One region of the Pseudoalteromonas sp. P1-30 genome, then DNA from elsewhere that is predicted to be linked to it. Evidence: predicted binding sites of a transcription regulator. Region 1 holds the regulator's gene; the other holds the start of a gene.
What was found. Region 1 encodes NrdR, which represses ribonucleotide reductase genes. Its sites were predicted from a motif close to AAACACNANATNTNGTGTTT; they were not measured.
Positions count from the first base shown of each region.

Region 2: a site for NrdR is predicted at 4,003-4,022, ahead of nrdA (class 1a ribonucleoside-diphosphate reductase subunit alpha). Genes of this name have one in related genera too.

Region 1 is NZ_LKBC01000012.1:19,217-29,715, forward strand. Features, by position in the region: gene ribBA (bifunctional 3,4-dihydroxy-2-butanone-4-phosphate synthase/GTP cyclohydrolase II) at 1-451, opposite strand, end outside; gene AN395_RS15270 (riboflavin synthase) at 481-1,134, opposite strand; gene ribD (bifunctional diaminohydroxyphosphoribosylaminopyrimidine deaminase/5-amino-6-(5-phosphoribosylamino)uracil reductase RibD) at 1,151-2,284, opposite strand; gene nrdR (transcriptional regulator NrdR) at 2,287-2,736, opposite strand; gene glyA (serine hydroxymethyltransferase) at 3,077-4,333, opposite strand; gene thrC (threonine synthase) at 4,604-5,887, opposite strand; gene thrB (homoserine kinase) at 5,899-6,834, opposite strand; gene thrA (bifunctional aspartate kinase/homoserine dehydrogenase I) at 6,844-9,261, opposite strand; gene AN395_RS15305 (response regulator) at 9,491-9,859, opposite strand; gene AN395_RS15310 (HAMP domain-containing sensor histidine kinase) at 10,232-10,499, shown strand, end outside.
Region 2 is NZ_LKBC01000002.1:683,933-694,431, forward strand. Features, by position in the region: gene AN395_RS06515 (DUF1287 domain-containing protein) at 1-118, shown strand, start outside; gene yfaE (class I ribonucleotide reductase maintenance protein YfaE) at 121-393, opposite strand; gene nrdB (class Ia ribonucleoside-diphosphate reductase subunit beta) at 393-1,523, opposite strand; gene nrdA (class 1a ribonucleoside-diphosphate reductase subunit alpha) at 1,597-3,879, opposite strand; gene AN395_RS06535 (HAD family hydrolase) at 4,909-5,589, opposite strand; gene ubiG (bifunctional 2-polyprenyl-6-hydroxyphenol methylase/3-demethylubiquinol 3-O-methyltransferase UbiG) at 5,589-6,299, opposite strand; gene gyrA (DNA topoisomerase (ATP-hydrolyzing) subunit A) at 6,478-9,177, shown strand; gene serC (3-phosphoserine/phosphohydroxythreonine transaminase) at 9,288-10,370, shown strand; gene aroA (3-phosphoshikimate 1-carboxyvinyltransferase) at 10,370-10,499, shown strand, end outside.

The DNA.
Region 1 (10,499 bases):
CTAAATCACACCCAGCTTCGGTGTGGCCTGCGCGCGTTAACACGCCACCTGGTTGTGCCATAATAGGAAAAATATGCCCAGGTTGTACTATATCGCTTGGTACAGCACCCTTTGCAATTGCCGCTTGAACTGTACGCGCTCTATCGGCTGCTGATATACCCGTTGTTACGCCTTTGGCAGCTTCAATCGACATAGTAAAGTTAGTAGAAAACGCTGCGCCATTGTTTTTAACCATTAACGGTAAATCAAGCTGCTCACAACGCTCTTGCGTCATAGTTAAACAAATTAAGCCACGGCCATGAGTGGCCATAAAGTTAATTGCTTCGGCGCTAATGTGCTCTGCTGCAATAATTAAATCACCTTCGTTTTCTCTGTCTTCGTCATCCATTAAAATAACCATTTTACCGGCTTTAATGTCGTCGATGATTTCTTGTGCGCTGTGTAAATTCATAAATTTGCTCGTGTAAGTTATCAGTGTCGTTATTTAACAAAACCAGCTTTAGCTAGTAAGCTCATTGAAATATCTGAGCCTGTCGGCTGCTCAGCCCCTTTAATAAGGCGCTCTAAATAACGTGCAATTTGGTCGACTTCTAAATTAACGCGTGTGCCCACTTTAAAATCAGCAATGGTGGTTTGCTCGCTTGTGTGCGGCACTATGGTTAATTTAAATGTATTACCTTGTACAGCGTTTACTGTCAGGCTTATACCATCTATACATACAGACCCTTTGTAAGGAATGTACTTCATTAAGTTTTCATCGGTGCTTAGCCAATATTCTGTGGCGCGCGCATTACTAGTAATGGCTGTAATGGTTGCAATGCCATCAACATGACCTGACACTAAATGCCCGCCTAAACGTGAAACCGGCTGCATGGCTTTTTCAAGGTTAACTGTTTGGCCAATATTATAATTTGCAAACCCAGTTAAGCTGATAGTTTCGTTTGATAAGTCGGCACTAAAGCCATCAATGTGCTTATCAACTACCGTTAAACATACGCCATTAGTGGCAATGCTATCGCCAAGCTTTACATCGCTCATATCAAGATTAGCGCTTTGAATGCGAATGGCTAAATCGCCTTGTTTTTTTTGTAATAGCGCAATTTTGCCTGTGGCTTCAATTATTCCAGTAAACATAGCCCTACTCTTTTAATTAAGTGATTGGAATGTGTTTTGTAGCGGTTATACGTAAATCATCGCCTATTTTCACACACTCTTTAAACGTCAAATTAACGGTGTTTTGCATATCTGTTAGCGGTGCAAAATTAACTAAGCTTTTTGCATCGCACCCCATTAGTTTAGGCGCTAGATAAAATATATATTCGTCTATTAAATTAAGCTCTGTCATTTTACCGGCAAGTGTAGCACCCGCTTCTAAATAAACATGATTAAATTGCAGCTTAGCAAGGTGCGCTAAAACAGACGTTAAATTAACTTTGTTATTTTGCTGTGGCACTTCTATATGCCTTACAAAATGCGGCCACTGCGTTGATTTATCAACCTTGGTAGTAAAAATTATTATTTCACTTTCAATATTAAATACTGCCAGCTCTGGTGTAAGCCTATTTTGTGAGTCAATTATAACACGCACCGGTTGGCGTAGGGGTAATTCAGTAGGCAAAGCCTGTGGCAACTCGCTTAACCTCACATTGAGCTTAGCATCATCGGTAATAACCGTATCAGCGCCCGTTAAAATAGCGCAGCTTTGTGCTCGGTGTAATTGTACATCTTGTCGCGCAGCGCTGCCGGTGATCCACTTACTTTGGCCATTTTTAAGCGCGGTTTTACCATCAATGCTGGCCGCCATTTTACACGTAACATACGGAAGCCCGTGCTCCATACGCTTAAAAAAACCTAAATTAAGTGCGCGCGCTTGCTGCTCTAAAAGCCCAAATGCCACCTCAATACCGGCATCGCTGAGTATTTTAAGCCCTTTACCTGCTACTTGAGGGTTGGTGTCGACCATAGCTGCAATAACTTTTACTACACCTGCCGCTTTTAAGCCCTCTGCACACGGCGGAGTGCGTCCGTAATGGCTACACGGTTCAAGCGTAACATACGCAGTCGCACCTTTTGCGTTTTCACCTGCTACAGCAAGGGCATTAACCTCAGCATGCCCCTGCCCAGCTAATTGATGAAACCCTTCACCAATTATGTGGTTATCTTTAACTAAAACACACCCTACATTAGGATTGGGGGTGGTTGTAAATCGCCCTTTTTTTGCAAGCTCGATGGCACGTGCCATGTACATTTCATCTTGCGCAGTAAAGGTTATTTGGTTTTGCATTATTACTCCCCTAAACGGGCAATTTCTTCACCAAATTCGCGTATATCTTCAAACGAGCGATACACAGAGGCAAACCGCACATAGGCTACTTTATCCAGTTTTTTAAGCGCCTCCATTATGCACTCACCCACAAGGTGACTTGATATCTCTCTCTCGCCGGTAGCACGCAACTGCGATTTAATAATATTAACCACTTCATCCACTTGCTCTGTACTAACAGGGCGTTTTTCTAGGGCGCGATTAAGGCCATTGAGTAGTTTATCTTCATTAAAGGGTTCTCGGCTGCCATCTTGTTTAATTACACGTGGCATAACTAACTCGGCGCCTTCAAAGGTAGTAAATCGCTCGTGACACTCGTTACATTCACGACGACGGCGAACTTGGTGGCCTCCGCCGACTAGGCGAGAATCAATAACTTTAGTATCTTTTGCGGTACAAAATGGGCAATGCATAACTCGGTACTTCCGTTTTAAAACAAAAAAGGCCGCTATTTAGCGGCCTTTTATCTTAGCAAAAAAATAGGGCCTGTTGGCCTTTCAGGATTAAATTTGTTCTATCTAGGGGTGATTTGATCGCGGCGCGAGGTTTGTAACCTAGTGGGCTAAGTAAAAACCGAGCAGAACCCGAGGGCAGTGCATGTTTGGCATTTATGCTGCGTTATCGCCTATTTGTGTGGAGTAACCACACTACATAGACTCTGCCTTGCCTAAAAACCAAACATACTACTGCAAATTAAACCTCGAAAGGTAAACAGGCCCCTTGTTGTGATCTAAATTACTGCTGCTTATGCAATTAAGCGTATACAGGTAGTTTTGCACAAATTGCTTTAACTTTTTCTTTAACTTGCGCTTGTACTGACTCATCGTTGATGTTGTCTAATACGTCACAAATCCAGCCAGCAAGTTCTTTCGATTCAGCTTCTTTAAAGCCACGACGCGTAATTGCAGGTGAACCAATACGTAAACCAGAAGTAACAAACGGTGAGCGAGGATCGTTTGGTACAGAGTTTTTGTTCACAGTAATATTTGCATTACCAAGCGCTGCGTCTGCATCTTTACCTGTGATATCTTTATCGATTAAATCAAGTAAGAATAAGTGGTTTTCTGTTTTATCAGATACGATTTTGTAACCGCGCTCTTGCATAACAGCAACCATAGCTTGAGCATTTTTAACTACTTGTGCTTGGTATGTTTTAAATTCTGGTTGTAGAGCTTCTTTAAATGCCACTGCTTTTGCAGCAATAATGTGACATAAAGGACCACCCTGGCCACCTGGGAACACAGCGCTGTTAAGCTTTTTGTAAATTGCTTCGTCGCCACAAGCAGAAATAATTAAACCACCACGAGGGCCTGCTAAAGTTTTGTGTGTTGTTGTTGTTACAACATGCGCGTGAGGTACTGGGCTTGGGTAAACACCCGCCGCAATTAAACCGGCAACGTGAGCCATATCAACAAATAAGTAAGCACCTACTTTATCAGCAATCTCACGGAATTTAGCCCAATCAACAATACCTGAGTACGCAGAAAAACCACCAATAATCATTTTTGGTTTGTGCTCAAGTGCTAGCGCTTCTACCTGTGCGTAGTCAATTTCGCCAGTTGCTTCGTCTAGCCCGTACTGGATTGCATTGTATAACTTACCTGAGAAGCTTACGTGTGAACCGTGCGTTAAGTGACCACCATGAGCTAAGCTCATACCAAGTACAGTGTCGCCCGCTTCTAATAATGCTAAGAAAACAGCTGCATTTGCTTGAGAACCCGCATGTGGCTGAACGTTTGCATAGTCAGAACCAAATAGCTCGTTAGCACGATCAATTGCAAGTTGTTCAACAACGTCTACGTGCTCACAACCGCCATAGTAACGTTTGCCCGGGTAACCTTCTGCGTATTTGTTTGTAAGCTGTGAACCCTGTGCTTCTAGTACGCGTGGGCTACAGTAGTTTTCTGATGCGATTAATTCAATGTGCTCTTCTTGGCGAGCAGTTTCTTTGTTTATCGCGTCAAATAACTCTGGATCAAAATCCGAAATATTCATGCTACGTTCTAACATTGGGGTCTCCTAGGGCAACGTGTATGGTGTTTTTTAGAGGCTTTATTGTACGCTTTAAACGACTCTTTGCCTACGCTCTTAAGTTGAGGATATTTAAACAGGGATTGAATCTATTTCACAGCGTTTTTAAGATGATATTTTTTTATAAATGCATTAATAATTTAAATGGCTTTTATTTTTTACATTTAATTAGTTAATGATAAATACTTTATTTAGCGCGTTCAAAATACAAAAAAAGCGGCCAAAGCCGCTTTTTTAACGCTAAGTTAGTTAGCCTAACTTAGCGAGTATTTCAGTGCGTAACGCTTCATAATCAGGGTTGATGTCGTTTGCTAAACAAGGTTTAGCAAGTGCGTCGCTAAGTGGTTTTGGCATATCAAGTTCAATATTTAGGATCTCTTCTACGCTATCTTTAAACTTAGCAGGGTGAGCAGTTGCTAAAAAGATACCTGCTGCGCCGGGTGCTTTATTCTCTACAAGACCTTGGTATGCAATGGCGGTATGCGGCTCTGCAACATAACCAGTTTGTTGAATATTTTTCATCACTGCTTGCGTATTTTCTTCGCTCACGCTGGTTGAGTAAAAATTATCGTAGCTAAACCAGTTATTATCTAACATTGTTTGCACACGTGGCCAGTTATTTGGCTTGCTTACATCCATCGCATTTGAAAGCGACTCAAGTGTGGCATTTGGCGCCCAATTTTTATCAAGCATGTAACGTGGCACGGTGTCGTTTTGATTTGTAGTCGCGCTTAGTTTACCCACCGGCAAACCGATTACAGCACCAATCATGGCGGCACATACGTTACCAAAGTTACCACTAGGGACCGAAATATGCGCTGTAGCACGCTTTTCTTTTGGTAGCTGAGCAATGGCTTCAAAGTAATAACATACTTGGGCCACTAGGCGGCTAATGTTGATTGAGTTAGCTGAATTAAGGCCAAGTGTAGATTTAACTTCGTCATCTAAAAACGACTTTTTAACCAGCTCTTGGCAATCATCAAAACTGCCATCAACCGCGTAACAATGAATGTTGTTACCAAGCGTAGTAAATAGCTTTTGCTGAGCAAGCGAAATTTTGCCTTTAGGGTATAGAATAACCACATCTATGTTTGGCTTGTTGTAAAACGCATGTGCAACAGCAGCGCCAGTATCGCCAGAGGTTGCCGTTAAAATCGTGACTTTTTCGCCTTGATTAAACTGTGCTAAACACTCAGCCATAAAGCGCCCGCCAAAGTCTTTAAACGCAAGCGTAGGGCCATGAAAAAGCTCTAAACAATAGTTATTGTCTTCAACCTCTACCAATTTTACGGGGAAGTTAAACGCATTTTTAACCATTTTAGCAACGGTATCAGCGGGTAATTCATCACCAATAAGGTGCGATAAAATTTTGCTACTGCGGGTAACAAAGTCCATATCTAATAACGCATCTACATCGGCGAGTGGCGCTAAGCTTTCAGGGAAAAATACCCCCTGATTGCGCCCAAGCCCTGTTTTTACCGCTTCAACAAACGACACTTTTTGAGAGTTTTCTTTTAAATTATGTAATTGCATAAATGCCTATCCTATAAAACTGTTAATTGACGCGTGCCGTCGTTATCTAATTTACAAATGTGGCAAAAGCCCTGCTCATTTATATAGTTTTGCGCTAACCACTGCGCACATTTTTCAGCAGCTTCTAATGTTTTACACACTGTAAATAAAGTAGGGCCCGCACCTGAAATACTGACAATTTCTGCACCAAGCGCTGGCAAATTTGCTTTCGCTTCGCTAAACCCTATTATTAACGGCGCTCGGTAAGGCTCTGCTATATCGTCTTGCATAATGCTCAGTGCATCATCAAAACGCTGCGTTAATAACAAACTGCTAAATGCCGATAAACGCTGTGCAAACTCAACCCCTGCATGCATGCTTAGCTCTTTAGGTAATACCGATCGTGCCTTTGCGGTATTAAGCGAAAACCCAGGAAACGCCGCTACGTAGTACCAGTTTTCATCAACTGGTAGAGCAATTGACTTATCTGGAATTAAATCGCCTGTAAGCTGTAAGCCCCCTAAATAACACGGGGTGATGTTGTCATAATGACGCCCGCCACTGACTATCGCTTCAAAATCAGCCATTAATTCAATCAGCTCAACTTGGCTTAAATTGGTTTGAGCAAACTTATCAAGCGCAGCAAAGGTTGCTACCACCGAGCACGCACTCGAACCTAGCCCTGAGCCAATTGGTAAATTCTTTTTAAGCTCTAATTTTACACTTGGCATATCTGGCGCAACGTGCGCTCTAAAATGTACTAAACATTGATATGCTAGGTTTTCGCTCGCATCGCTTGGTAACTTATGCGCGTATTCGCCAGAGCAAACAAACTCATCACTTGCTGCGGCGCTTACTACGGCTACATCACCTAATAAGCTGCCATCAATAGGCGCAAGCGCTGCCCCAAGTGCATCAAAGCCCACTGTAAAATTACCTATAGACGCCGGAGCATATACTTCTATCATAATGCTCTCCTAGCGCGATAACGTTTTTAATACGTCGGCAAATACGCCTGCAGCTGTTACCGCAGAGCCTGCACCGTAGCCACGAATTACAAACGGGCGTGGTTGATAATACTGGCTTAAAATAGCTAATGCGTTTTCACCATCACGAATAACATTTAATGCATGCGATGAATCGACCGCTTCAATGCCTACTTTACAGTGGCCTTCTTTAATTGTACCTACATAACGCAGTACCTTGCCCTCTGCCGCCGCACTTTGAATACGGTCGTTAAACTCAGCATCTAAACTTGGCAGTTTAGCCATAAATTCATCTACGCTGTCACCTTGTGCAAAACCTTGAGGCAATACCGACTCTACTTCTATATCGCTAAGCTCTAATTTCATGCCGGCTTCGCGAGCAATAATAAGTAATTTACGTGCTACATCGGTACCCGATAGATCATCGCGTGGGTCTGGCTCTGTAAAACCGCTTTCTTTTGCTTTAATGGTTGCCTCAGAAAGTGATAAACCATCTTCTAGTGCACCAAACATGTACGACAGTGAGCCTGATAAAATACCGCTAAACTCAAGTAACTCATCACCTGCACCAAATAACGACTGTAGGTTATCGATTACCGGTAAGCCTGCACCTACGTTTGTTTCGTATAAAAACTTGCGGTTATTTTTTTGTGTTGCTGCAATTAAGTCTTGGTAATAATCGTACGAGCTGGTTGTTGCTTTTTTATTAGCGGCAACCACATGGAAGCCCGCATTTAAAAAATCCACATACTGAGCCGCTAGCGCATCAGAAGACGTACAATCTACAAGCACGGGGTTTACTAAGTGATTTTGTTTTACAAACTGCTCAACTAAATTTAAGTCAAACGCTTGCTCTGATGCTGCAAGCTTTTGCTGCCAGTCATCAAATGCAATACCTTCGCTGTCTAAATGCAATTGACGAGAATTAGCAACGCCATATAGGTTTAACTTAATATTACGTTTTTCAAGCCACGCTTGCTGGCGCTCTAACTGAGAAATAAGCTCTTGGCCTACTAAGCCACAGCCAAGTAAAAATACGTCAATTGAAGGGACGTGGGTAAAAAAGTTTTCATGGCATATTTTTACTGCATCGTTACACAGCTCGCCATCAATAACCGCCGAAATAGCACTTTCTGTAGAATCCTGCGCAATGGCTACTATGTTTACTTGGGCCTGTGCAAGAGAAGCAAAAAACTGTGCTGCTAAACCTTTGTGTGCGCGCATGTTATCGCCCACTAAAGTAACAATGGCAAGATTACGTTGTACTTGCACCGGCTCAATTAAGCCTGCTTGTAATTCAAGTTCAAATGCACTTTGCAAGGCCTCTAGTGCTAGCGCTAAATCGCTTTCGTGCACACAAAAGCTAATGCTAAATTCACACGATGATTGAGTAATTAATACTATCGATACGTTATCGTGCGCAAGAGCATTAAATACCTTAGAGGCCATGCCCACTTTACCTTTCATGCCAGGGCCTGACACGGTTAGCATTGCTAAGTCTTGCAAGCTAGAAAGCGCTTTTACTGGCTCATCAGATGAATAGTCGTTACCAATTAATGACCCCTGAGCATCTGGATTATGGGTATTTTTAATTTCGCACGGTACGCCCGCTTTCGCGCACGGTAAAATGGTTTTAGGATGAAGTACTTTAGCGCCAAAGTAAGAAAGCTCCATCGCTTCTTTATAAGATAAGAAATCAACTTTAGTCGCTTTTTTGATGTAGCGCGGATCAGCACTGTACACACCATCAACGTCAGTCCAAATTTGGCAAATTTCAGCATCTAAACATGCCGCTGCAATAGCTGCTGAGTAATCAGAGCCATTACGACCAAGTGTAGTAAGTTCGCCTTGCTCGTTGCTTGCTGTAAAGCCTGGCATAATGTAAATGGTGGCTGGGTTTTCTTTAAGTACTGCTTGAAAGCGTGCTTTACTCGTTACTAAGTCGGCCTCAGCATCAATGTAGCCACCAGTAGAGGCAACACAACGCGTTGCTTCAAGGTATTGTGCATTGTGCGAGCTTAATAAACTTTGCATTAGCGATACGCTAACACGCTCACCAAAACTAATTACAAAAGCACGAATTTGATCTGGGCAGCACTTAATAAGCGCCACACCATCTAGCTTATTTTTAAGCTCATTAAAATCTGGCCAGTTTTTTACTTCGCCACTGCTTTTTTCTACTTCTGCTTTTAATGTCTCGCATCGGCTTAGCAAAGCTTGCCACTGCTGAGAAAAATCTTGACCTTGCTCAGCGGCACTTGCCAGCGCAACTAATGAATCAGTCATACCTCCGGGTGCAGAAAGTACCAGTAACATTTCATCTTTTAACTGTGCTTTTACCAGCAAAGCTACTTGTTGCAAACAGGCAAAGTCGGCAAGCGAAGAGCCTCCAAATTTTAAAACGCGCATTATTTATGTTCCTCATCCCATAAAACGAAAAAAGGCCTGTGTTCTTAGTGAACACAGGCCTTTAAATTTGTTGCACCGACCTATGCCACTATCCAGTAAGAATGGTGGTTGTAATAATAATGGTCAGTGCGCGATTAATTGTTTTCATAGAGCTAAGACTGCCTTAACAAAGGCTATGCTGTCAACCCCAAATTAAAAGATAAAACAGCCTTTTTGAACATGAAAAAACCTAATGAATGCCAAATTTATGCAAAACTTCACTTAAAGCCGATTTATTAATAGGTTTATTTATAAAGTCGATAGCACCAAGCTGCGCGACTTTTTGCTTCATTTGTTGTTGTATATCAGCGGAGATCACCAGTACAAAACACTCAATTTTTTCTGCCTTAATGCGCTCCAGCACTTGTACACCGTCAACTTCTGGCATGGTTAAGTCTAAACACAAAAGATCAAATTGCTGCAAGCGTAAAAGCGCCAGCGCATCGGCCCCGTTTGCGGCTTGTTGAATGTCGGCACTCACGCACTCATTTAAACAACGCACAACTTGTTTGCGTGCAACAGTGGAGTCATCACACACTAATATAGAAAATTTCATCATGTTAACTACTAAAATAACCTTCTAAAAATTATAAAAACGAGCCGTCCGTTGGTTTTTTCTATTCTAACACGTTCCTAAAACTCTAACACTTTGCTTGTTCGCATAATGTAATACTGTAACCTTACAATAAAACGTTAAATATTATTGATAATTGCCTTAGCTGCCTATTAAAAATCATCGTTTTTATAATCTCAGTAGCCATTAAAATTAATTTAAATCAGTTTAGTGCACTATTATTAAAACAAAACGACTCAATAGCTGGGCTATCTCTTTAAAATATAAATTTTTTATTTATTTTTAAGGTTTTATTGACTAACTTTTAAGTTAGAAATTGCAACTTAGATATAATTACACCGGATGAGTAAATCCCATATGTTACAAAAAAGCCTTTCTAAGAAATTGTTAACTAATGTTTTATCAGTGTATTTTTTGCTTACCTTTGTGGTGACATGTGGACAGGTGCTTGCAGAATTTGTAAATACTAAAGACTACATTCGTGATGAGCTAAGTACGCTGCAAAAAACCTTTAGCCGAAGCTTAACACGCGCAATTTGGGAACTAAACACAAAGCAAACAATTACAACCGCAGAAGGCTTACTTGCTATACCTATGGTGGAGGGCATTATAGTGCGCGACGACA
Region 2 (10,499 bases), on a different contig from region 1:
CAATCCATTAATTGTACATAACATTGGGCGTGGGGCAGAAAAAACCGATATGCTTTTTGATTATAAAATCACGGGGCACTACCGGTTTGAACCACAGTATTTGAATAAAACGCAGTAAATTTATTTTAAATTAATACTTATATTACCGTTTGGCTTACAACAGCACAGCAGTATTTCTCCCTCGCGTACAAACGCTAAAGGCTCTTCGTTATAGTGCACTTGGCCAGAGACTAACGTGGCTCTGCACGCGCCACAATAACCTTCGCGACATTGATACGCTACGTCTATTTTTTGGTTTTCTAAGCAATGTAAAACAGAAGGGCAGCCAGTGCTAAATTCTATACACTGGCTGTTATCTGCAAGCGTTATACTTGCAGTGGGTTTGTCACTCATTATAAATCAAAGTCACCAAATTCTGAGGCATCTACTTGTGAGTCAATTTGACCTACAAGGTATGAGCTAATTTCAGCTTCTTGCGGTGCAACTTGCACGTTGTCAGACACAAGCCATGAGTTGATCCATGGAATCGGGTTACTGTTGTTTTCAAATTGCGCAGGCAGGCCAATGGCGGTCATACGTGCGTTGGTGATGTATTCAACATACTGACATAAAATGTGTTTGTTCAAACCAATCATAGAGCCATCTTTGAATAAGTACTCTGCCCATTCTTTTTCTTGCTCTGCGGCTTCAACAAACATTTTAATGGCTTCTTCACGGCACTGCGCGGCAACAATCGCCATTTCAGGGTCGTCTTTACCATCTTGCATAATGTTTAAAATATGCTGCGTACCCGATAGGTGAAGCGCTTCATCACGTGCTATTAGCTTGATGATTTTAGCGTTACCTTCCATTAATTCACGCTCAGCAAAGGCAAACGAACACGCAAAGCTGACATAAAAACGAATGGCTTCAAGAATATTTACCGACATCATGGCAAGGTAAAGTTTCTTTTTAAGATCAAATAAGCTAATCACAACGGTTTGACCGTTAATTTCGTGCTTGCCTTCGCCATACAGGTTATAAAGCGACACACCATTGATTAAATCATCGTAGTAGGTGGTTACCGCATCAGCACGTTCGCTAATTTTTTCGTTACTAACTATGTCATCAAAAATAAGTTCTGGTGACTGTGTAACGTTACGAATAATGTGGGTGTAAGAGCGACTGTGAATAGTTTCACTAAATGCCCACGTTTCAATCCATGTTTCTAGCTCAGGAATAGACACAATAGGGAGTAGGGCAACGTTTGGCGAGCGGCCTTGTACACTATCAAGCAGCGTTTGATATTTTAAGTTACTTAAAAATATGTGCTTTTCGTGCTCTGGTAATGCTTGAAAGTCTAAACGGTCTTTACTTACGTCTACTTCTTCTGGACGCCAAAAAAACGAAAGTTGCTTTTCAATCAATTTTTCAAAAATAGGGTATTTTTGTTGATCGTAACGCGAAACGTTAACGGTTTGGCCAAAAAACATCGGCTCTTGCATTTGATCATTGTGGTTACGACTAAAAGTAGTATAAGACATGTCTATCACTCAAAAAACTATCACTAAAACTATCAGGACAAAGCGGGCAAAGAGCCCGCTTTAAGTTTAACTATTAAATTTTACACGCGCCGCCTGCACAATCATCATCTTCCACTTCTGGAGTGTCGTCTTGTGCATCTGATGCGCCATCGCGGGTGTTATGGTAGTAAAGTGTTTTAACACCAAGCTTGTATGCACCTAGTAAGTCTTTTAATAAGACTTTCATAGGTACTTTACCGCCTTCGTATTTGTTTGGATCATAATTAGTATTGGCCGAAATAGTTTGGTCAATAAACTTTTGCATTATGCCCACTAACTGTAAGTAACCATCGTTTGATGGAATATCCCACAGTAGCTCGTAGTTATCTTTTAAGCGTTCGTACTCAGGAACTACTTGTTTTAAAATGCCGTCTTTACTTGCTTTAACGCTAATGTGACCACGTGGTGGCTCAATACCGTTAGTTGCGTTAGAGATTTGCGACGATGTTTCTGAAGGCATTAATGCGCTAAGTGTTGAGTTACGCATGCCGTGCTCTTTAATGCTGGCACGTAACGAATCCCAATCTAAGTGTAGTGGCTCATCACAAATTTTATCTAGGTCACGTTTGTACGTATCAGTTGGCATAATACCTTGAGAGTACGTTGTTTCGTTAAACTTAGGACACGCGCCACGCTCTTTAGCCAGCTCGTTTGATGCCTTCATTAAGTAGTATTGAATTGCTTCAAACGTTTTGTGAGTCAGTGCATTAGCACTACCATCTGAGTAACGCTTACCATTTTTAGCAAGGTAGTAAGCGTAGTTAATTACGCCTATTCCTAACGTACGACGGCCCATAGTGGCATTACGTGCAGCCGGTACTGGGTAGTCTTGGAAATCAAGTAGGTTATCAAGTGCACGTACTGCAAGCTCTGCAAGCTCTTCAAGTTCATCAAGTGACTCAATAGCGCCTAGGTTAAATGCAGATAGCGTACAAAGTGCAATTTCGCCTTCTTCATCGTTTACGTTATTTAACGGCTTAGTTGGCAATGCAATTTCTAAACATAAGTTAGATTGGCGAATTGGCGCCACTTTAGAAATAAACGGGCTGTGCGTATTACAGTGATCCACGTTTTGTAAATAAATACGACCTGTGCTGGCACGCTCTTGTGCGAACATTGAGAAAAGCTCAATCGCTTTAATACGCTTTTTACGAATTGACTCGTCTTGCTCGTATTTTACGTATAACGCGTCAAACTCGTCTTGGTCTTCAAAGAATGCATCGTAAAGGCCAGGCACATCTGATGGGCTAAATAACGTAATGTAGTCGTCTTTAATTAAACGAGAGTACATTAGTTTATTAAACTGTACGCCGTAATCTAAATGACGAACACGGTTATCATCAACACCACGGTTATTTTTAAGTACCAGTAGGTTTTCTACTTCTAAATGCCAAAGCGGGTAGAATAACGTTGCAGCACCGCCACGTACGCCACCTTGCGAGCAGCTTTTAACCGCTGTTTGAAAGTGCTTATAAAAAGGAATACAACCTGTGTGGTACGCCTCGCCATTACGGATATGGCTACCTAATGCACGAATACGGCCGGCGTTAATACCAATACCTGCACGTTGTGAAACGTACTTAACAATGGCAGATGATGTGGCGTTAATTGAATCAAGGCTGTCGCCACATTCAATAAGTACACACGAGCTAAACTGACGCGTAGGGGTACGCACACCCGACATAATTGGCGTAGGTAAAGAGATTTTAAACGTTGATACTGCATCGTAAAAACGTTTGATGTAGTCAGTACGCGTTTCGCGCGGGTAGTCAGAGAATAAACTCGCAGCCACTAAGATATATAAAAACTGGGCGCTTTCGTAAATCTCACCCGTTACGCGGTTTTGTACTAGGTATTTACCTTCAAGCTGCTTTACTGCTGCGTAGCTAAAGTTAAGATCGCGCGAATGATCAAGATAAGCATCTAGCTCATCAAGCTCTTGCTCTGTGTAATCAACGAGTAAATGAGCGTCGTAGCGTTTGTCTTCAACCATTTTTGTAACATGGTCAAATAAACGTGGAGGCTCAAACTGGCCATACGCTTTTTTGCGTAAGTGGAATACAGCTAAGCGGGCAGCTAAGTACTGGTAGTCAGGTGACTCTTTTGAAATTTGATCGGCTGCTGCTTTAATGATGGTTTCGTGAATGTCTTTTGTACGAATACCGTCGTAAAATTGAATGTGTGACTTTAATTCAACCTGTGAAACCGATACGTTGTTTAAACCTTCGGCGGCCCATTCAATAACGCGATGGATCTTATCAAGATCTAGAGGCTCTTTACGCCCGTCACGCTTGCTTACAGATAACTGTTGGTTCATAGCTTTGCCTGTATTCCTTGGGAATTGTGTATTTTGACCAATGCTTTATACCTCGCTAAAGCAAGGTACGTATTCATTTATTATAAGTTTCACCGTATTGGCGAATTTAATTGAATAACATTTGGCCACAATATCTGGTGTTGTTCAATTTAGAGATCACAAGATAGTGTGGTCTGAGCTGATTTGCAAGGGACATAATTGCCCCTATTTGTGGATAACTTTGGGATAACGTATTTGTGTTAGTAGTCACTCACCTTCGAACAATCATTTAAGTTGAAATAGCTAAAAATCAACTAATGATCTGCTAAATTTATGCATTTTGAAAATAAATTTCGACTGCTTTTTTTATCATCAAGCTTTGCATAAAAACTCACAATATATAGTGTTTAAAAATTTACATGGCACTATATATGGTTTTAGTGGGCTACCTAAGAGAATTGTTTTGACTGAGTGATCTAACAATTTCAATAAAAAAAGCATAATCAAAGCTAAGAAATAGAAATGGGCTAAAAAATAGCCCATTTAAATTTAAGCAAACAGCATGCTGCTGAATGTAAGAATTTTAAAAATAGTAATTATCGCACTCTCTGAAATTTCTATAGACAAACTGAATTTCAATTTTAATTTTCCTAAATCTGAAGTTAGTCACTTGCCGATAATATAAGAATAAGTTACGCTCAAATTTCCACAATTAGGCGCCTTTCTAAAATTTTAGCAAGTGTCTTTGCTGATATCATATTCCAGTTTTGAATGTGATATCAGCCCCTCCACTTAGTTGAAATATCAACTCCATCAAAGTGTTAATAAAACTTTAATCCTGCCTGTGCTGATTTGCAAGGGACATAATTGCCCCTATTTGTGGATAAGTCTAGGATAAAATAATTGTGTTAGTAGATACTTACCCGTAAACAATTACTTGGTTTAGCTGTTTAAAAAGTAAACTAATGTTCTGCTGAATTTATGCATTTTTAAAATAAATTTCGACTGCTTTTTTTATCATCAAGCTTTGCATAAAAACTTTACATGGCACTATATATGGTTAAAAGCATCAATAGGGGTGTGCCAGTTAAAATCGGCTTCCCAGCCCTTGGCCTCATCAATACTTGGTATATAGCCCCAAAGCGCTGTTGCTGTGTGCATACCTGCGGCTTTACCTGCTTCTATATCACGTTGAGCATCACCTATGTATAAACAACGCTTAGGATCTACGTTCATCAGTTTTGTACAGTGTAGTAAGGGTAAAGGCGATGGTTTAGCCTCGGTGAGGGTATCGCCACTGATCACAACGTGTGCATTTTTTAAAGCGGGTATAGCAGCCACTAATGGATCGGTTAAAAACCCTGGCTTATTAGTCATTATTCCCCATTTTATACCTTGGTTATCAAGGGCTATGAGTAATGATTCTATGCCTTCAAAGCAGCGGGTGTGTGTCGCTAGGTTTTGGCTGTAGTGGCTGACTAATTGTTTTATACGTTCAGTTTGTGGTTGCGATGCCCATTGCGCTTTAAAGCCAAGTTCAAGTAGTGCGCCGGCGCCATTAGATGCTACTTTTCTATACGCTTCAGGCGTAACTTGCGCAACACCTTCACTTTTAAGTACAGCATTTAAAGCAGCACCTAAATCGTCTGCTGTATCAAGCAAGGTGCCATCTAAATCAAATAAGAAAGCGTCGTACTCAAAAGGAGTTAAGGGGATATGAGATCTAGCCATTATGCTAACTTCTCAAAATGAAGAATGTAATTAACACTCACATCTGTATTTAATGAATACTGCTTAGAAAGAGGGTTGTAGCCCAGGCCAGCACTGGCACGTACTTTTAAACCGGCTTGTTCAGCCCATGCAATCAGTTGTGCAGGTTTGATAAATTTGTTGTGATCGTGTGTGCCCTCAGGCACCATTTTTAACAGCTTTTCAGCACCTACAATAGCAAACAAATAAGCTTTAGGTGTTTTATTTAGGGTTGAGAAAAACACATCAGCCCCTGGCTTGGCAAGCTCTGCGACTGCATGAATAATAGAAGCAGGGTCAGGTACATGCTCTAGCATTTCCATACAGGTTATTACATCAAAGCGAGCAGGGTGCTGGGTTGCAAATTCTTCTGCAGGTACTTTTATATAGTCAACATTTACACCGGTTTCTAGGCTATGAAGCTTTGCTACGGTGAGTGGCTCTTGGCCCATGTCTATACCGGTTACGTGTGCCCCCATGCGTGCCATGCTTTCGCTAAGAATGCCGCCACCACAGCCTACATCGAGTGTTTCTTTATCAAATAAGCCTTGGGTTTTGTTAGCCACAAAGTCTAATCGTAATGGGTTAATTTCGTGAAGAGGTTTAAACTCTCCGTCTTGGTCCCACCATCGCTCTGCAATGGCTTCAAATTTTGCTATTTCTGCGTTATCTACATTTTGATGTTCGGTCATAAAATACTTCCTCGTCAATCTGAGGCCATTATATAGGGCTAAATTGATAAATCGCAAAGTTTTGCGCCTGTAAATTTAAATTAATTGTGATAGCATGGTCGCTTAGAAATAATAACAAATACTCTTGGCGCCTAATACTGGGTTGCTAAGAGCTGATACTGAAGGAATGTGATATCAAATGACTGATCTCGCCAATGAAATTCTGCCAGTCAATATTGAAGACGAGTTAAAAAACTCCTACCTTGATTACGCAATGAGCGTAATTGTAGGACGTGCATTACCAGACGTACGTGATGGTTTAAAACCTGTTCACCGCCGCGTTTTGTTTGCAATGAACGAGCTTAGTAATGACTGGAATAAGCCTTACAAAAAATCGGCCCGTGTGGTCGGTGACGTAATCGGTAAATACCACCCACACGGCGACAGTGCAGTTTATGACACCATCGTGCGTATGGCACAGCCATTCTCACTACGTTATATGCTTGTAGATGGCCAAGGTAACTTCGGTTCGGTTGATGGTGATTCAGCAGCGGCAATGCGTTATACAGAAGTACGTATGGCAAAAATGTCGCATGAGTTATTAGCCGATCTTGAAAAAGAAACGGTTGATTTCGTTCCTAACTACGACGGTACCGAACAAATTCCTGACGTTTTACCAACCAAAGTGCCTAACTTGCTCGTTAACGGTTCATCGGGTATTGCGGTAGGTATGGCAACAAACATTCCACCTCATAACTTAACTGAAGTGGTTAATGGTTGTTTAGCGCTTATTCAAAACCCTGATTTAACGATTCATGAATTAATGGATTACATTCCGGGTCCTGATTTCCCAACGGCTGCCATTATCAATGGTAAAAAAGGCATTGAAGATGCTTATTTAACCGGCCGTGGTAAAGTGTACATGCGTGCACGCGCCGACATCGAAACCGATGAAAAAACAGGCCGCGAAACCATTATCGTGCACGAAATTCCTTATCAGGTTAACAAAGCACGCTTAATTGAAAAAATTGCTGAGCTTGTTAAAGATAAAAAAATTGAAGGCATTAGCGCACTACGTGATGAATCAGATAAAGACGGTATGCGTATCGTTATTGAGATCAAACGTGGTGATGTAGGTGAAGTTATCCTCAACAACTTATATTCACAAACTCAGTTACAAACTGTGTTTGGTATGAATATGGTTGCATTAATTAACAACCAACCTAAGTGTTTCAACTTAAAAGAAATGCTTGAAGAGTTTGTTATTCACCGCCGTGAAGTGGTTACACGCCGTACCGTATTTGATTTACGTAAAGCGCGCGACCGTGCTCATACCCTTGAAGGTTTAGCAATTGCGCTTGCCAACATTGACCCAATTATTGAGCTTATTCGTAAATCGCCAACCCCAGCTGAGGCTAAAGTAGCCTTAACAGCTCGCCCATGGGATTTAGGTAACGTACAAGCTATGCTTGAAAAAGCAGGCGAAGACAACGTAGCACGCCCAGATTGGCTGGCAAGTGAGCTGGGTATTCGCGATGGTCAGTACTATATTTCTGAGCAGCAAGCACAAGCAATTCTTGATTTACGTTTACACAAACTAACCGGTCTTGAGCATGAAAAAATCTTAGCAGAGTACCAATCGCTGTTAGATTTAATTGCTGAGCTACTACACATTTTAGCTAGCCCTGAGCGTTTAATGGAAGTTATTCGTGATGAGTTAGTTGAAATTAAAGAGCAATATGGTGATGAGCGTCGTACAGAAATTAACGCGGCAGCGCACGATATTAGCCTTGAAGATTTAATTAACGAAGAAGATGTTGTTGTGACCCTATCTCACGAAGGTTACGTTAAGTATCAGGCATTGTCTGATTACGAAGCACAGCGCCGTGGTGGTAAAGGTAAGTCAGCAACGAAGATGAAAGATGAAGATTTCATTGAGCGTCTTTTAGTGGCTAATACCCACGATACCATTTTATGTTTCTCTACTGCGGGTCGTTTGTACTGGCTTAAAGTATACCAGTTACCACTGGCTAGTCGCGCCGCTCGCGGTAAGCCAATTGTTAACTTACTGCCACTTGAAGATGATGAGCGCATTACTGCTATCTTACCTGTACGCGAGTACGAAGAAGATAAATACATTTTCATGGCAACTGCATTTGGTACTGTGAAGAAAACACCACTAACGGCATACAGTCGTCAACGTGCAAGCGGTATTATTGCGGTAAACCTTAACGAAGGCGATAGCCTAATTGGGGTTGATATTACCGACGGTAGCAACGAAATTATGTTGTTTACTGATGCAGGTAAAGTGGTACGCTTTAAAGAAGCGGAAGAGTCTGCTGTTGTTGATGAAAACGGCAACCCGGTACTTGACGAAGAAGGCAACCCTGAAATTCGTTTCAAAGGTGTTCGCCCTATGGGGCGTACTGCTACCGGTGTTCGTGGTATTAAAATGGCCGACGACCAACGCGTAGTGTCGTTAATTGTGCCTAAGTCTGATGGTGCTATTTTAACTGTGACTGAAAATGGTTACGGTAAACGTACTCAACTTGAAGATTACCCATCTAAGAGCCGTGCAACACAAGGTGTTGTATCTATTAAGGTGAGTGAGCGTAATGGCGCAGTAGTTGGCGCTGTACAAGTTGACGACAACGACGAAATAATGATTATTTCAAACCGTGGTACGCTAGTACGTACCCGCGTTAATGAAGTATCGACGGTTGGACGTAACACCCAAGGTGTTATTTTGATCAGAACTATTGACGAAGAGCAAGTAGTTGGTTTACAACGTATCGAAGAGATTGAAGTTACAGACAGTGACTTAGTTGATATTGAAGACGTTGAAACGGTTGATACAGTAAATGAAGAAGCAACGGATGATAATCCACCTTCTGAATAACTGAAATTGAAAAAGCGGCTAAGGCCGCTTTTTTTAATCATGTTGAAAAAAATTAATAATCCTTTTTTGTTTATCAAAAGAGTTTAAATTACTGGAATGAGGCAAAGGTAATGAGTAAATATAATTTTTGTGCGGGGCCAGCTATGCTTCCACAAGCTGTTATGCAAAAAGCACAAAAAGAATTTTTAGACTGGCAAGACTTAGGCGTATCTGTGATGGAAATAAGCCATCGTAGTAAAGATTTTTTAGCGCTTACAGCAAAATGCGAAGCCAGCCTTCGTCGTTTAATGAACATTAGCGATGAATTTGAAGTGTTATTTATGCACGGTGGTGGCCGCGGTCAATTTAGCGCTGTGCCATTAAATTTACATCAAAATGGTAAAACGGCGGTTTACTGCGAGAACGGCGTTTGGTCTAAAAGTGCCACTGATGAAGCTAATAAATTTACTCAAACCCACTCAATCAACGTTAGAAATGACGCAAACGGGCTGTTTTCTATAAAAGAAGTGGCGCAGTGGGAGTTACCTGCAGATGCATCTTACATTCACTACTGTCCAAATGAAACGGTAGACGGATTAGAGATTTTTGATGTGCCTAGTCACCCAACAGCGCCTATTATTGCTGATATGTCGTCGACTATTTTGTCGCGAGAAATTGACGTAAATAAATTTGATTTAATTTATGCCGGTGCACAAAAAAATATAGGTCCATCAGGTATAGCTATTGTTATTGTGCGCAAAACATTACTTGAGCGTGAAGGTTTAGCTAAACCTGGCATTTTAGATTACGCACTTGAAGCAAAACAAGGCAGCATGTTTAATACACCGCCTACTTTTGCATGGTATTTAGCGGCCGAAGTATTTGAATGGCTAGAGCAAAACGGTGGCGTTAAGGCAATGGAAGCACAAAATATTGCTAAAGCTAAGCTGCTTTATGACTTTATTGATGAATCGCCTTTTTATACTAATAAAGTAGCGACGCATTGTCGTTCGCGTATGAATGTACCGTTTTGGCTAAACGATGAAAGCTTAAACGAAAAGTTTGTAACGCAATCTAAAGAAGCCGGCTTACTTGCCCTAGAAGGGCACCGAATTGTAGGCGGTATGCGCGCAAGTATTTATAACGCAATGCCACTTGCAGGTGTTCAAGCCTTGGTTGACTTTATGGCGGCATTTGCACAGGAGCACAGCTAATGGAACAACTTCGTTTAGAGCCTATTTCTCGTGTAAATGGCAGTGTTACCTTACCAGGGTCTAAAAGCCTATCAAACCGTATTTTATTATTAGCAGCGCTGGCTCAAGGGACTACCGTTGTAGAAAACC